Regions from separate parts of the Streptomyces sp. NPDC044984 genome, predicted to be linked through region 3. Evidence: riboswitches for the same ligand, from Rfam matches in the RefSeq annotation. Region 3 holds a riboswitch; each other region holds the start of a gene.

What was found. A riboswitch is a leader RNA that binds a small molecule or an ion and turns the genes downstream of it on or off. The one in region 3 is predicted to bind cyclic di-AMP.
Region 1: it holds a riboswitch for cyclic di-AMP, as region 3 does, so the genes downstream of both, AB0A94_RS00725 (transglycosylase SLT domain-containing protein) here and AB0A94_RS01715 (NlpC/P60 family protein) in region 3, are expected to answer to the same signal.
Region 2: it holds a riboswitch for cyclic di-AMP, as region 3 does, so the genes downstream of both, AB0A94_RS19965 (M23 family metallopeptidase) here and AB0A94_RS01715 (NlpC/P60 family protein) in region 3, are expected to answer to the same signal.

Annotation. Positions count from the first base shown of each region.
Region 1 is NZ_JBEZBE010000001.1:146,391-151,128, reverse strand. Features, by position in the region: gene AB0A94_RS00735 (DUF2092 domain-containing protein) at 1-332, opposite strand, end outside; gene AB0A94_RS00730 (polyprenyl synthetase family protein) at 575-1,585, opposite strand; cyclic di-AMP (ydaO/yuaA leader) riboswitch at 2,157-2,325, shown strand; gene AB0A94_RS00725 (transglycosylase SLT domain-containing protein) at 2,331-2,810, shown strand; gene AB0A94_RS00720 (HAD family hydrolase) at 2,774-3,646, opposite strand; gene AB0A94_RS00715 (GNAT family N-acetyltransferase) at 3,854-4,738, shown strand, end outside.
Region 2 is NZ_JBEZBE010000017.1:77,700-82,437, forward strand. Features, by position in the region: gene AB0A94_RS19960 (GntR family transcriptional regulator) at 117-812, opposite strand; gene AB0A94_RS19965 (M23 family metallopeptidase) at 994-1,767, opposite strand; cyclic di-AMP (ydaO/yuaA leader) riboswitch at 1,780-1,944, opposite strand; gene AB0A94_RS19970 (pitrilysin family protein) at 2,147-3,535, opposite strand; gene AB0A94_RS19975 (pitrilysin family protein) at 3,532-4,738, opposite strand, start outside.
Region 3 is NZ_JBEZBE010000001.1:336,166-340,903, forward strand. Features, by position in the region: gene AB0A94_RS01705 (response regulator transcription factor) at 1-183, shown strand, start outside; gene AB0A94_RS01710 (hypothetical protein) at 585-938, shown strand; gene AB0A94_RS01715 (NlpC/P60 family protein) at 1,022-2,209, opposite strand; cyclic di-AMP (ydaO/yuaA leader) riboswitch at 2,217-2,374, opposite strand; gene pcrA (DNA helicase PcrA) at 2,630-4,738, shown strand, end outside.

The DNA.
Region 1 (4,738 bases), 190 kb from region 3:
GAGCCGCCGTCCTCGCCCCGCCCCGCGGCGCCCGACGTGAGGCTGCTCTCCAGTCCGCCGAGGTCCGGCAGACCGAGGTCCGTGGTGATCTTCACGGTGCCGGACAGCCGCTCGACGTCCGACTTCGCGATCTTCTCTATCAGCTGCGCTGCGGTGATCTCCGGCAGATCGGGGTCGCCGGAGTCGGCGATCGCGGGGACGAGCCCGATGGTCGCGGCCGCCACTCCCATCACCGTGACCGGGACGACGTACCGCGCGGCCCTGCGCCGTCGCGTGCGCGGCTCGCCGGCCTCCCCCGCGGTCGTCGTGTCGTCGGATTCGTACGGTGCCATGTGTGCCCTACCTCCGTGGTCGGCGGCGGCTTTTCGTCTCGTGTCCTCGCACCAGTCTCACCCTGAGCCGCCATTCTCACCCGAACCGGTGAGAAGTGGTGTTGTCCGTCGTGGTCCATCTGACCAAATCCGGCAGGCGGATTCGTCAGACCCCGGACGCAACTCCACGTACTGCTGGGGTATGACACGGAGGGCGGTTTCCTCCCCCGCCCCGTAGGGGTCGCGGAGGAGTCCGGGCCGGCTCAGCCCGCGCGGTGCACCACCGCGTCGCACAGCTGCACGAGCGCCGCCTTCGCCTCGCACTCCCGCAGCGGGACCAGCGCCGCGCGCGCCTCCTCGGCGTAGCGCACGGTGTCCCGGCGGGCCTGCTCCAGCGCGGGGTGGACGCGCAGCAGCCGCAGCGCCTCGGCGTGCCGGGCGTCGTCGGTGAGGTCGGAGTCGAGCAGTTCGCACAGGGCGACGTCGTCGGCGAGACCCAGCCGGGCCGCCCGTTCGCGCAGCCGCAGCACGGGCAGGGTGGCGATGCCCTCACGCAGGTCGGTGCCGGGGGTCTTGCCGGACTCGTGGGAGTCGGAGGCGATGTCCAGGACGTCGTCGGCGAGCTGGAAGGCGACGCCGAGCCGCTCGCCGTACTGGGTCAGCACGTCCACGACCGCCTCCTCGGCCCCGGACATCATCGCGCCGAACCGGCAGGCGACGGCGACCAGCGAGCCGGTCTTGCCGCCGAGCACGTCGAGGTAGTGGTCGACCGGGTCGCGGCCGTCCTGCGGTCCCGCGGTCTCCAGGATCTGCCCGGTGACCAGCCGCTCGAACGCCTCGGCCTGCACCCGCACGGCCTCAGGACCGAGGTCGGCCAGGATGTGCGAGGCCCGCGCGAAGAGGAAGTCCCCGGTGAGGACCGCGACGGAGTTGCCCCAGCGGGCGTTCGCGCTGTCGACGCCGCGCCGCACCTCGGCCTCGTCCATCACGTCGTCGTGGTACAGCGTGGCCAGGTGGGTGAGCTCCACCACCACGGCCGAGGGCACGACACCGGGCGCGTAGGGGTCGCCGAACTGGGCGGCGAGCATCACCAGCAGCGGACGGAACCTCTTGCCGCCGGCCCGCACCAGGTGCTGGGCGGCTCCCGTGATGAAGGGGACCTCACTCTTGGTGGCCTCGAGCAGCCCTTCCTCGACAGCCGCCATTCCGGCCTGGACATCGGCTTCCAGAGCCTGGTCCCGCACGCTCAGCCCGAACGGCCCGACGACGGTCACGAGGGTCTCCTGTCTGCTGGTGTCCACTGGCGATTACACGGAATGTCGATAGGTCGCTGCCTTCACTCAAGTCAGCGTATCCGGTCACGTTTCGATCACCGTCAGCGCCCGGGGTTACGGGCAGGGCGGTACGGGAGCAGGAGCGGAGTGCTTTTGACCATTCGATAACAACGGACATTCTCCGACTTTCCCGGAGGCGGCGATCCACTCCTCGACCCGGCCCCCGGCCCGCCTCCCGGGCCGCGACCCATCACGCGGACCATCCTGCCCGTCCCGGCGTCCGATTTGCCGCAAATGCTGAGCGAATTCCCCTTGGCGAAAAATGCGCTCACCGGCGACCCCCAGTGAAGTGGGTCACGCGCGACCCGGCACCCCCACCACCGGCCGCCACCCGCCTTCTCCCTTTCCAGGGCACCGAGTTGACCCTTGGCACTCGCAAAGGATCAAGCATCCCAAAACACCCATTGCAAGATCAAACGGCGCCTTGTGTGAGATCCGCACTTGTTCCCGACATGTGCTCTCGCATACGTTCCGGGCCTGCCGGGTGGACGCCTAATCCTGCCGCCGCCCGCATCAACCCACGACGATCACTCAGAACGGCAGGAGCGGGGGACCCAGGTAAGCCGCCGGACCGGACACGCGCCGGAACGGCTAGGGGTGAAGCCATGCCCGCAGGGGCACGGCCGGGCACTCTCCCGCCCGAACCCGACAGCTCACCTCGCAGGCGTAGGAGAGGAACCCAGACATGCCTGCTTTCGGTCAGCACCGCCGCCGCCTCGTCCGCTCCCTCGCCGTCGCCGGCACCGGCGTCGCCGTGGTCGCCCTGCCGCTGTTCGGCGCCACCGGCGCCGCCGCGGCCACCACCGAGCCGACGACGACCGCTGCCGCCCCCGCGACGGCGTACCCGGACAACCTCGACGGCTGGATCCGCGAGTCGCTGGACATCATGGCGCAGCACGGCATCCCCGGCAGCTACGACGCCATCCACCGCAACATCATGCGCGAGTCCTCCGGCAACCCGTACGCCATCAACAACTGGGACTCCAACGCCGCCAAGGGCACCCCCTCGAAGGGCCTGCTGCAGGTCATCGACCCGACCTTCGCGGCCTACCACGTGCCCGGCACCGCCTTCGACCCGTACGACCCGGTCGCGAACATCACGGCGGCCTGCAACTACGCCGCCGACCGCTACGGCTCCATCGACAACGTCTTCGGCGCGTACTGAGCCACCCGCTGACGGGCGAGCGTCCTCGCCCCGCCGAACAGTCGCTCGAGGACGACGGCCACGCCGTCGTCCTCGTTCGACGTGGTGACCTCGTCCGCCACCGCCTTCAGTTCGGGATGCGCGTTGGCCATGGCGACGCCGTGGGCCGCCCAGTCGAACATGGGGATGTCGTTCGGCATGTCGCCGAAGGCGACCGTCCGCGCCGGGCTCAGCCCCAGGTGCTCGGCGGCCAGCGCCAGTCCCGTGGCCTTGGTCACCCCGCACGGCTGGAGCTCCACGGTGCCCGGCCCCGACATGGTGACCGTGGCCAGTGAACCGACCACCGACCGGGCCGCCGCCGCCAACGCGTCGTCGGACAGGTCCGGGTGGCGCAGCAGCACCTTGCTGATCGGCCGGTCCCACAGCTCCCCGCGCCGCTCGATCCGCACCGCGGGCAGGGTCGGGTGCGGCATCAGATAGCCGGGCTCGATCAGCGTCAGCCCGTCGACCCCGTCCTGGTCGACCGCGGCGTACACCTCCCCCACCTCGGCCTCGATCTTGCCGAGCGCGGTCTCCGCCAGTTCCCGGTCCAGCGTCACGGACCACAGCAGCCGGTCCGCGCCGGCGTCGTACACCTGCGCGCCCTGCCCGCACACCGCGAGCCCCGTGCAGCCGAGGTCGTCCAGGAGCGGCCGCACTCTGGGGGCCGGGCGCCCCGTCACCACGAGGTGCCGCGCGCCGGCCCGCTCCGCACGCGCGAGCGCGGCGAGGGACCGGTCGGAGAGGGTGTCGTCGCCGCGCAGCAGCGTCCCGTCCAGGTCGGTGGCGATGAGCGAACAATCGGTGGGTGCGGCCATGATCAGAGAATACGGACAAGCCGACGGTCCGATTCACCGCGCCCGTTTGCGTTCGCTTTCGGTGCGGTTCCCCTTCTCTCGACGCCGGGTAAGGACCGGTTCAGGACTCTTTCCCCGTTTGGCAAGAACATGGTCCGCTATCTACCGTCCGCCCGGTCCCGGGCGGTACCTTCCAGGAGTCCAGGGGGGACTTGATCGGGGGGTCAGGTGAGCAGTGGACGCGTGCGCGTGCTGAGGCCCGAGGAGCTCGGCGAGGGGGAACGGGAGCGCTGGCGGGAACTGCGCGCCGCGACGGACGCACCGCGCAACCCGTTCATGGAACCGGAGTTCAGCATCGCCGCGGCCCGGGTGCGGCCGCGGGCCCGGATCGCCGTGCTGTACGCGGGCGGGCAGCCCGCGGGCTTCCTGCCGTACGAGCGGGGGGTGCTGGGGCAGGGCCGGGCGATCGCGCTCGGGGTGTCGGACTGCCAGGGCGCGGTCCTGGCCCCCGGTGCCGCCCCGGAGACGGGTGAACTGCTGCGGGCCTGCTCGGTGTCGAGCTTCGCCTTCGACAACCTGGAGGCCGGCCAGGAGCTGTTCGTGCCGTACGCGGCCGAGGAGCACGCCACGTACGTCATCGACGTGGAGAAGGGCTACGAGGCGTACGAGTCGGTGCTGCGCGCCCGGTCGCCGAAGTTCCTGAAGACCACGCTGGCCAAGGAGCGCAGGCTGGGCCGCCGGGCCGGAGCCGTGCGGTTCGTCTTCGACGAGCGCGACCCGGCCGTGCTGCGCGCGCTGATGGGGTGGAAGTCGGCGCAGTACCGCAGGACCGGGCGGCGCGACCGGTTCGCGCGGGAGTGGATCGCCCGGCTCGTGGACCGGCTCGCCGGGACCCGGGCCGCCCAGTGCACGGGCACCCTGTCGGTCCTGTACGTCGGGGACCGCCCCGTCGCCGCGCACTTCGGGCTGCGGTCGGCGTCCGTCCTGGCCTGCTGGTTCCCGGCGTACGACCCGGAGTTCGCGAAGTACTCGCCCGGTCTCGTGCTGCATCTGCGGATGGCCGAGGCGGCGGCGGCCGAGGGCATCGGGATGCTCGACCTGGGGCGCGGTCCG
Region 2 (4,738 bases), on a different contig from region 3:
GCACTTAAAAGGCCCGCCCGGACCACCGCGCGGGCCTTTTCCTTTCCCTTCCCCCTTTTCCCGGGCAGCAGAAATAACCCCCGGGAAATGCACCCTCTTTGTATACGGCACCCGTGTTAATGCCGGAGACTCGGCATGTTTACGGGATGTTGCGGGTTCCTCACACGGTCCGCGCGGCCGGCGCCGGAGCCGAAGCGCAGGCGGTGCCCGGCGCTCGCGCGCTCGGTGTGCAGCGCCGTGACGGACCGCGCGCGGTCGCCGTCGCCGCGCGCCACGGCGTCCACGATCGCGCCGTGCTCCGCCCAGCACTCGACCGGGTCGGACGGTCCCTCGGTGGCGTACATCCAGGCGATCTTGTGCCGCAGCTGGGTCAGCGTCGAGGTCAGTGCCGGGCTGCCGGTGGCCTGGGCGAGCGTCTCGTGGAACCAGTCGCTCAGGGAGCGCAGGTCGTCGCTGTTGCCCTGGCGGGCGCGTTCCTGCCCCAGCCGGACCAGGCCCCGCAGCACCTTCAGATGGGCCTCGGTGCGGCGCTGCGCCGCGCGGGAGGCGCCGAGCGGCTCGAGGAGCACACGCATCTCCAGCAGGTCGGCGGCCTCCTGCTCGGTGGGTTCCGCGACGCAGGCGCCCGCGTGCCGCCGGGTCACCACGAACCCCTCGGCCTCCAGCGTGCGCAGCGCCTCCCGGACGGGGACGCGGGAGACGCCGTAACGGCGGGCGAGGACTTCCTCGGTGAGCCGGCCGCCGCGCTCGTGGACACCCGCGACGATGTCGTCCCGGATCGCCGTGCACACCGAGTGCGCGGGAATACGCATGACGAACCTCCGGCTTAATCCCCGTGAAACGTCGACGATTGACGTGTGTTCCGTGACTCTATTGCAATCAGCGGGAATTCACGACGCCGGACCGGAATCCATGCTTATTTTTTGGACAGGCGCCGCCCGGAAACACCGGTGCCCCGGCTCGGGGAGCCGGGGCACCGGGAAGCGGTCGGGTCTAGAGGTTCACGCCGTGCGCGCGGAGGTAGGCGACGGGATCGAGGTCGGAGCCGTACTCGGCGGTCGTACGGGCCTCGAAGTGCAGGTGCGCGCCCGTGACGTTGCCGGTGGCGCCGGAGAGGCCGATCTGCTGCCCGGCGGCGACCTGCTGGCCCACCGAGACGCCGATGGACGACAGGTGCCCGTACTGGGTGTACGTGCCGTCGTGCATCTTGATGACGACCTGGTTGCCGTACGAGCCGCCCCAGCCGGCCTCGACGACGGTGCCGACGCCGACCGACTGGACGGGGGTGCCGCTCGCGGCGTGGAAGTCGACACCGGTGTGGCTGCCGGAGGACCACAGCGAGCTGCCGGCCTGGTAACTGGTCGAGACGTACGAGCCGGGGATCGGGGAGACGAAGGTGTTGAGGCGCTCGCGCTCGGCCTCCCGCGCGGCGCGCTCCTTCTCCGCCCGGGCCTCCTCGGCCTCCTTGGCGGCCTTCTCCCGCGCGGCCTCCTCGGCGGCCTTCCGCGCGGCGGCCTCGGCCGCCTCCCGGGCGGCCTCGTGCTGGGCGGCCGCCTGGGCGTCGATCCGGTCGGCGACCGTGTCGCCCAGGGTGACGACGGGCGTGAGGCCGGTCTGTGCGGCGGCGGGCTCGGCGGCGAGCGCGGGAGCCGCGAGGGAGCCGACGACGCCGGTGGTGGTGAGCGCCGCGACGCCCGCCGCGCGGGCGGTGCCGCGCTGGGTCCGGCTGGGACGACGGTGCTTGCCCGGGGCGCGGGTGAACGCCATGTACAGGCTGGTCCTTTCCTTCCCTCTCGCCTACCGGGTTAGCTGACGGGTTCGGAGCAGGAAGGTCTCCTACGGACCCCCTCGCGACACGCGCGGGCGCCCGATTCACCCCAGGGACTCATGCGGGTCCCCGGCTCCCCTGGCTCGCGCCGTACGGGGACTCGGCGATGGCTGTCCGGTGCCGCGGATGCGGCGCACTGCCCGACGAACAGCCCGGACGACGCTAAGGGGACCGTCTCCCCCTCCTCAAACGAATCCCGGGTTTTGTAGCGCATCCCACAGGGCAGACAGGCAACTTCCCCCCCGATTCGGGCACAAGCGGGCCCCGGTGACTTCCGTGTCACCGGGGCCCGGTGCGCGCATGCGCCTCCGCGGCTCGCTACTCGGCCGTCACGACGGTGACTTCACCGATCCCGAGGGCCTCGACGGGCGCCTTGATCTGCGCCGCGTCGCCGACGAGGACGGTCACCAGACGGTCCACCGGGAACGCGTTCACGACGGCCGCGGTGGCCTCCACGGTGCCGGTGGCCGCCAACTGCCGGTACAGGTCGGCCTGGTAGTGGTCGGGCAGGTGCTGCTCGACCTGGTCGGCCAGGGTGCTCGCGACGGCCGCGGCGGTCTCGTACTTGAGCGGCGCCACACCCACCAGGTTCTGCACGGCGACGTCGCGCTCGTCGTCGGTGAGCCCCTCCGCGGCGAGCGTGCGCAGCACGGTCCACAGGTCGTCGAGGGCGGGGCCGGTGTTCGGGGTGTCCACGGAGCCGCTGATGGCCAGCATCGCCGCACCCGTGCCGTCCGGGGCGGACCGCAGGACCTGTCCGAACGCCCGCACGCCGTAGGTGTAGCCCTTCTCCTCGCGCAGCACGCGGTCCAGGCGGGAGGTGAGGGTGCCGCCGAGGCAGTACGTGCCGAGCACCTGCGCGGGCCACACGCGGTCGTGCCGGTCGGGGCCGATGCGGCCGATCAGCAGCTGCGTCTGCACGGCGCCGGGGCGGTCCACGATCACGACCCGGCCGGTGTCGTCGGCGACCACCGCCGGAACGGGCCGCGGCTGCGCCGGGGAGCCGGTCCAGGAGCCGAGCGTGTCGCCGAGCAGCGCGTCCAGGTCGACGCCGGCGAGGTCGCCGACGACCACGGCGGTGGCCGTGGCGGGGCGGACGTGCTTCTCGTAGAAGGCGCGTACGGCCGCGGAGTCGATGCCCTCGACCGTCTCCTCGGTGCCCTGGCGCGGACGCGACATGCGCGAACTCGCCGGGAACAGCTCCTTGGAGAGCTCCTTGGCGGCACGGCGGGAGGGGTTGGCCAGCTCGTGCGGGATCTCGTCGAGGCGGTTGCGGACCAGCCGCTCGACCTCGCTGTCGGCGAACGCGGGCGCCCGGAGCGCGTCGGCGAGCAGCCCGAGTCCCTTGGTGAGCCGCGAGGCCGGGACCTCCAGGCTGAGGCGGACGCCGGGGTGGTCGGCGTGCGCGTCCAGGGTGGCGCCGCAGCGTTCCAGCTCGGCGGCGAACTCCTCGGCGGAGTGCTTGTCGGTGCCCTCGGAGAAGGCCCGCGCCATGATCGTGGCGACACCGTCGAGACCGGCCGGCTCGGCCTCCAGGGGTGCGTCGAGGAGCACCTCGACGGCGACGACCTGCTGGCCGGGGCGGTGGCAGCGCAGCACGGTCAGGCCGTTGTCGAGCGTGCCGCGCTCGGGGGCCGGGAAGGCCCAGGGCTTGGCCTCGCCGGCCTGCGGCTGCGGGTGGAAGTCCATCGTGGCGAGCTCGGTCACTTCGCCGCCTCCTCGTTCTCGTCGGTGCCGGCGGCTGCGGCGGCTTCCTCGGTGTCCTGGGCTCCCGGGGCGACGGGCTCGTAGACGAGCACCGCGCGGTTGTCGGGGCGCAGGCGGGCCTTGGCGACCTCCTGCACCTCCTCCGCCGTCACCTCCAGGACGCGCTGCACGGCGGTCAGGGCGAGCTGCGGGTCGCCGAACAGCACGGCGTACCGGCACAGTTCGTCGGCGCGGCCCGCGACCGTACCGAGCCGGTCGAGCCACTCGCGCTCCAGCTGGGCCTGCGCGCGTTCCATCTCCTCGGCCGTGGGGCCCTGCTCGGCGAACCGGGCGAGCTCCTCGTCGATGGCGGCCTCGATGACCGGCACCTCCACGTCGCCGGACGTCTTCACGTCCAGCCAGCCCAGGGAGGGGGCCCCGGCCAGCCGCAGCAGGCCGAAGCCGGCGGCCACGGCCGTGCGGTCGCGCCGTACCAGCCGGTTGTAGAGCCGCGAGGACTCGCCGCCGCCGAGGACGGTGAGCGCCAGGTCGGCGGCGTCGCACGCGCGCGTGCCGTCCTCGGGCAGCCGGTAGGCGGCCATCAGCGCACGCGCGGGGACCTCCTCCTCCACGACCTCGCGCAGCTGCCCGCCGATGACGTCGGGCAGCGAGCCGTCGCGGGGCGCGGGCTTGCCGTCGTGGCCCGGGATGGAGCCGAAGTACTTCTCGATCCAGGCGAGCGTCCGCTCCGGGTCGATGTCGCCGACGACGGAGAGCACGGCGTTGTTCGGCGCGTAGTACGTGCGGAAGAACTGGCGGGCGTCCTCCAGGGTGGCCGCGTCCAGGTCCGCCATCGAGCCGATGGGCGTGTGGTGGTACGGGTGGCCCTCCGGGTAGGCGAGGGCGGTCAGCTTCTCGAAGGCGGTGCCGTAGGGGACGTTGTCGTAGCGCTGGCGCCGCTCGTTCTTGACGACGTCCCGCTGGTTCTCCATGGACTCGTCGTCCAGGGCGGTCAGCAGGGAGCCCATGCGGTCGGCCTCCAGCCAGAGGGCGAGCTCCAGCTGGTGGGCGGGCATGGTCTCGAAGTAGTTGGTGCGCTCGAAGCTGGTGGTGCCGTTGAGGGAGCCGCCGGCGCCCTGGACCAGCTCGAAGTGACCGTTGCCCTTCACCTGGGCGGAGCCCTGGAACATGAGGTGCTCGAAGAGGTGAGCCAGACCCGTACGG
Region 3 (4,738 bases):
ACCCAGCGCGAGCGGGAGGTGCTGCGGCTGATCGCCCGCGGCTACGCCTACAAGGAGATCGCCAAGCAGCTGTTCATCTCGGTGAAGACGGTCGAGTCCCATGTCTCGGCGGTGCTGCGCAAGCTCCAGCTGTCCAACCGCCACGAACTGACCCGCTGGGCGACGGCACGGCGACTGGTCTGAGGGGCCGTTCGCCGGGCGCTGTCGGGTCCTGTCGGTGCGCTGCCACCTGGACTCCCGTCCTTGTCCACGACCGCGCGGAGTGGAGCGCCGTCCGGGCGGTCCGGCGGCGGGTGCACGGGGGAGCGTTCGCCACCGGACCTACTCGGCGGTGGTGTCCGGCTGCCGCCCCTGGACCGGGCGGCGGTGGAGAACCGGTCACCTGGGAGGACGCTAGGCCCGGCCGCGCGGTCCCGGCGACGGGTTGTGCGGAAGTGGCGTGAGCGGACCGCCTGTGACCGGGAGTGGCCGTGATCCCGTTCCGGTTTGGCCGTCTTCACCCAGAGTGATGACCGATATGCCGGAGGAGGGACGGACGAGGGCGCCGGAGTGCCATGAGGCGGCTATGGCTAGGCTCCGGCCCCATGGACGTACTCATCCACCTCTTCGTCGGTCTGCACATCATCGGTATCGCGTCGCTCCTCGGCGGTTTCCTCACCCAGATGAAGGCGATGGGCGAGGGCACCGCCCGGTTCAGCCCGGCGATGCTGCACGGCGCGCTGACGATGCTGGTCACCGGTGTGGTCCTGGTCGGCCTCAACCAGGCCCAGGACTACTCCGTCGACAACATCAAAATCGGCGTGAAGCTGGCCCTGCTGATCGTGATCCTCGGCCTGGTCTATGTGAAGCGGGACGAGGAGAAGGCGGACAAGGGCCTGTTCGGCCTGGTCGGCCTGCTGACCGTGACGAACGTCTTCATCGCGGTGCTGTGGACCTGACGGCCTCCGCCCGGCGCCGCGTGTCGTAGCGCCGGGCTCCGTGCCCCCGGGCAGGCCGGGCCGGGCACAGCCCCCCGGGCAGGTCAGGCCGGGCGCACCACGCTGTGGATCGAGGACTCGCCGTCGTAGTAGATCGACTCCTCGCGGACGTAGGTACCGGGTTTCGGCGCGTGGATCATCATCCCGTTGCCGATGTAGATGCCCACGTGGGTGACGTCGTCGTAGAAGAAGACCAGGTCACCGGGCTGGGCCTGGGAGACGGGAACCGTCGTGCCCGCGTTCACCTGGTCGTAGGTGGTGCGCGGGAGGGTGACGCCGGCGGCCTTCCAGGCGGCCTGGGTGAGGCCGGAGCAGTCGTAGGAGCCGGGGCCGGTGGCACCCCAGACGTACGGTTTGCCGATCTGCGCGCGGGCGAAGGTGAGGGCCTTCTCGGCCTTGGTGGTGTATGAGGAGTCCGTCGAGGGCGAGGTGGCCGAGCCGGAGGACCCGGAGGACCCGGAGGTGCTGCCCGAGGTGCCGCCGTCCTGCTGGGCGGCGGCGGCCTCCTCCTGGGCCCTCTGCTGCTCCGCCTGCTGCCGGGCGAGCTCGGCGGCCTTGCGGGCGGCCTCCTTCTGCTTCTTCTTCTCGATCGCCGCGAGCCGCGCCTTCTCCTCGGCGGTCAGCTTCGACATCAGCTCGCGTGCGTCGGTGAGCTTCTTCTGGACGGTGGCCTTGGCCGTCTTCAGGTCGCCCTGGGACTCGGTGAGCGTCTCGAGGCTCTCGGTGGCCTCCTGGCGCTTCTTCATCGTCTCGGACTGCTGGGTGACGTAGTCGTCGACCGCTTCCTTCTGGCGGCCGGTCATCCGCTCCATCAGCTGGGACCGGTCGAAGAAGTCCTGCGGAGTGTCCGCGAGCAGGAAGGTCGCGGTGTCGGGGACACCGGCGCCGGTCCGGTACTGGGCGGCGGCGAAGGAGCCCAGCTCCTCCCGCGCCTCGTTGAGCTTCTGGGTGCGCTCGGCCACGTCGTCGAGGAGGGTGTCGACCTGCTTGCGCTGCTTGGCGGTCTTCTCCTTGGCCGCGTTGTACTTCTCGGTCGCCGACTCCGCCTGGCGGTAGAGGTCGTCGACCTTCTTCTCGACCTCCTCCAGGCTCGGCCTGCCGTCGTCGGAGGGGGTGGCGCCCGCCGTCTGGGACAGCAGGGCCACGGAGGTCAGGGCGGCCGTGGCGAGGGCCGGGGTCCGTATGCCTGCCACGCGGGTGCCGGGGATGCGCGACTTGCGGTGCGACGCCAAGGGAGGCGACTCCTTCCAGTGCTCCGCCTACCGGGTTAGCTGTCGGGTTCGGGCGGATGTCTCGGAAGGGTTGCCCTACGGCCGCTCCGCGGGGGAGTGGGCCGATTCACCCCAAGGTCTCGGTGGGTCCCCGGCTCCGGCTGCCGCGATCGGCAGGGACGGACTCGGCGGAGGCCGCGCGGCCCGGCGAGGTTCGCCGGTGGGGGTCGTACGGCCCGCCCGCACCGTAGCCAACTGGTGTGGCCCCTGTGAAGGTTGATGGGTGATATGCCCGATACATTTTCGTGACCTTGCGCGCGGGGTCACGCAGGGTGAAGTGCTGGTTCTGGAGGGTGCGTGCCCTGTCCCGGCCGCCGGAATCCGGGGATGTTCCCGGGGTGGCCCCGGGTTGTCGGTGGAGCGCCCTAGACTCGGAGAGCGATGAGCAGCCTCTTTGACGACAGCTTCCTGGCGGACCTCCAGGCCCAGCAGGGCCCCGCGGACGAGCCCCCGCCGCCGCCCGAGGACGAGCACGTGCCGGAGCAGGTCCCGGACGACCTGTTCGGCGGGAAGTTCGACGTGCCGCCGGACCGGGACGCGTATTACCGCGACGGCGCGCCGCGCCCGGTGATCGACGCCGCCGCGCTCCTCGAAGGGCTGAACGACAACCAGCGCGCCGCCGTCGTGCACTCCGGCTCCCCGCTGCTCATCGTGGCCGGCGCCGGCTCCGGCAAGACCCGCGTGCTCACCCACCGCATCGCCCACCTGCTGGCCGAGCGGCACGTCCACCCGGGCCAGATCCTCGCGATCACCTTCACCAACAAGGCCGCGGGCGAGATGAAGGAGCGCGTCGAGCAGCTCGTCGGCCCGCGCGCGGGCGCCATGTGGGTCATGACGTTCCACAGCGCGTGCGTGCGCATCCTGCGCCGCGAGAGCAAGAGGCTCGGCTTCACCTCGTCGTTCTCGATCTACGACGCCGCCGACTCCAAGCGTCTGATGGCCCTGGTCTGCCGAGACCTGGACCTCGACCCCAAGCGCTTCCCGCCGAAGTCCTTCAGCGCCAAGATCAGCAACCTGAAGAACGAGCTGATCGATGAGGAGGACTTCGCAGCCCGGGCCGCCGACGGTTTCGAGAAGACCCTCGCGCAGGCGTACGCCCTCTACCAGTCGCGGCTGCGCGAGGCGAACGCGCTGGACTTCGACGACCTGATCATGACGACGGTCAATCTGCTCCGTGCCTTCCCGGACGTCGCCGAGCACTACCGCCGCCGCTTCCGGCACGTCATGGTCGACGAGTACCAGGACACCAACCACGCCCAGTACGCCCTGGTGCGCGAGCTCGTCGGCACCTCCGAGCACCCCGCCGACACCCCGGCCGGGCCCGAGGTCCCGCCCGCCGAGCTGTGCGTGGTGGGCGACGCCGACCAGTCGATCTACGCCTTCCGCGGTGCGACGATCCGCAACATCCTCCAGTTCGAGGAGGACTACCCGGACGCGACGACGATCCTGCTGGAGCAGAACTACCGCTCCACTCAGACCATTCTGAGCGCGGCCAACGCCGTCATCGAGCGCAACGAGTCCCGCCGCCCCAAGAACCTGTGGACCAACGCCGGCACGGGCGCGCGGATCACCGGGTACGTCGCGGACACCGAGCACGACGAGGCCCAGTTCGTCGCCGACGAGATAGACCGTCTCACCGACGCGGGCGAGGCGAAGGCGGGCGACGTCGCCGTCTTCTACCGCACCAACGCCCAGTCCCGCGTCTTCGAGGAGATCTTCATCCGCGTCGGCCTGCCCTACAAGGTCGTCGGCGGCGTCCGCTTCTACGAGCGCAAGGAGGTCCGGGACGTCCTGGCCTACCTGCGGGTGCTCGCCAATCCCGAGGACTCGGTGCCGCTGCGCCGCATCCTCAACGTGCCCAAGCGGGGCATCGGCGACCGCGCGGAGGCCATGATCGACGCCCTCGCGCAGCGCGAGAGGATCAGCTTCCCGCAGGCGCTGAAGCGCGTCGACGAGGCGTACGGCATGGCCGCGCGGTCGTCGAACGCGGTCAAGCGGTTCAACACGCTGATGGAGGACCTCCGTACGGTCGTCGAGTCCGGGGCGGGCCCGGCGACGGTCCTGGAGGCGATCCTGGAACGCACCGGCTACCTCGCCGAGTTGCAGGCGTCCACCGACCCGCAGGACGAGACCCGCATCGAGAACCTCCAGGAACTCGCGGCCGTCGCCCTGGAGTTCGAGCAGGAACGCGGCGAGGGCGAGTCGGTCGCGCTGTCCGACTTCCTGGAGCAGGTCGCCCTGGTCGCCGACTCCGACCAGATCCCCGACGAGGACGAGGACGGCTCCGGCGTCATCACCCTGATGACCCTGCACACCGCCAAGGGCCTGGAGTTCCCGGTCGTCTTCCTCACCGGCATGGAGGACGGCGTCTTCCCGCACATGCGCGCCCTGGGCCAGACCAAGGAGCTGGAGGAGGAGCGGCGGCTGGCGTACGTCGGCATCACCCGCGCGCGGGAGCGGCTGTACCTGACCCGGTCGACGCTGCGCAGC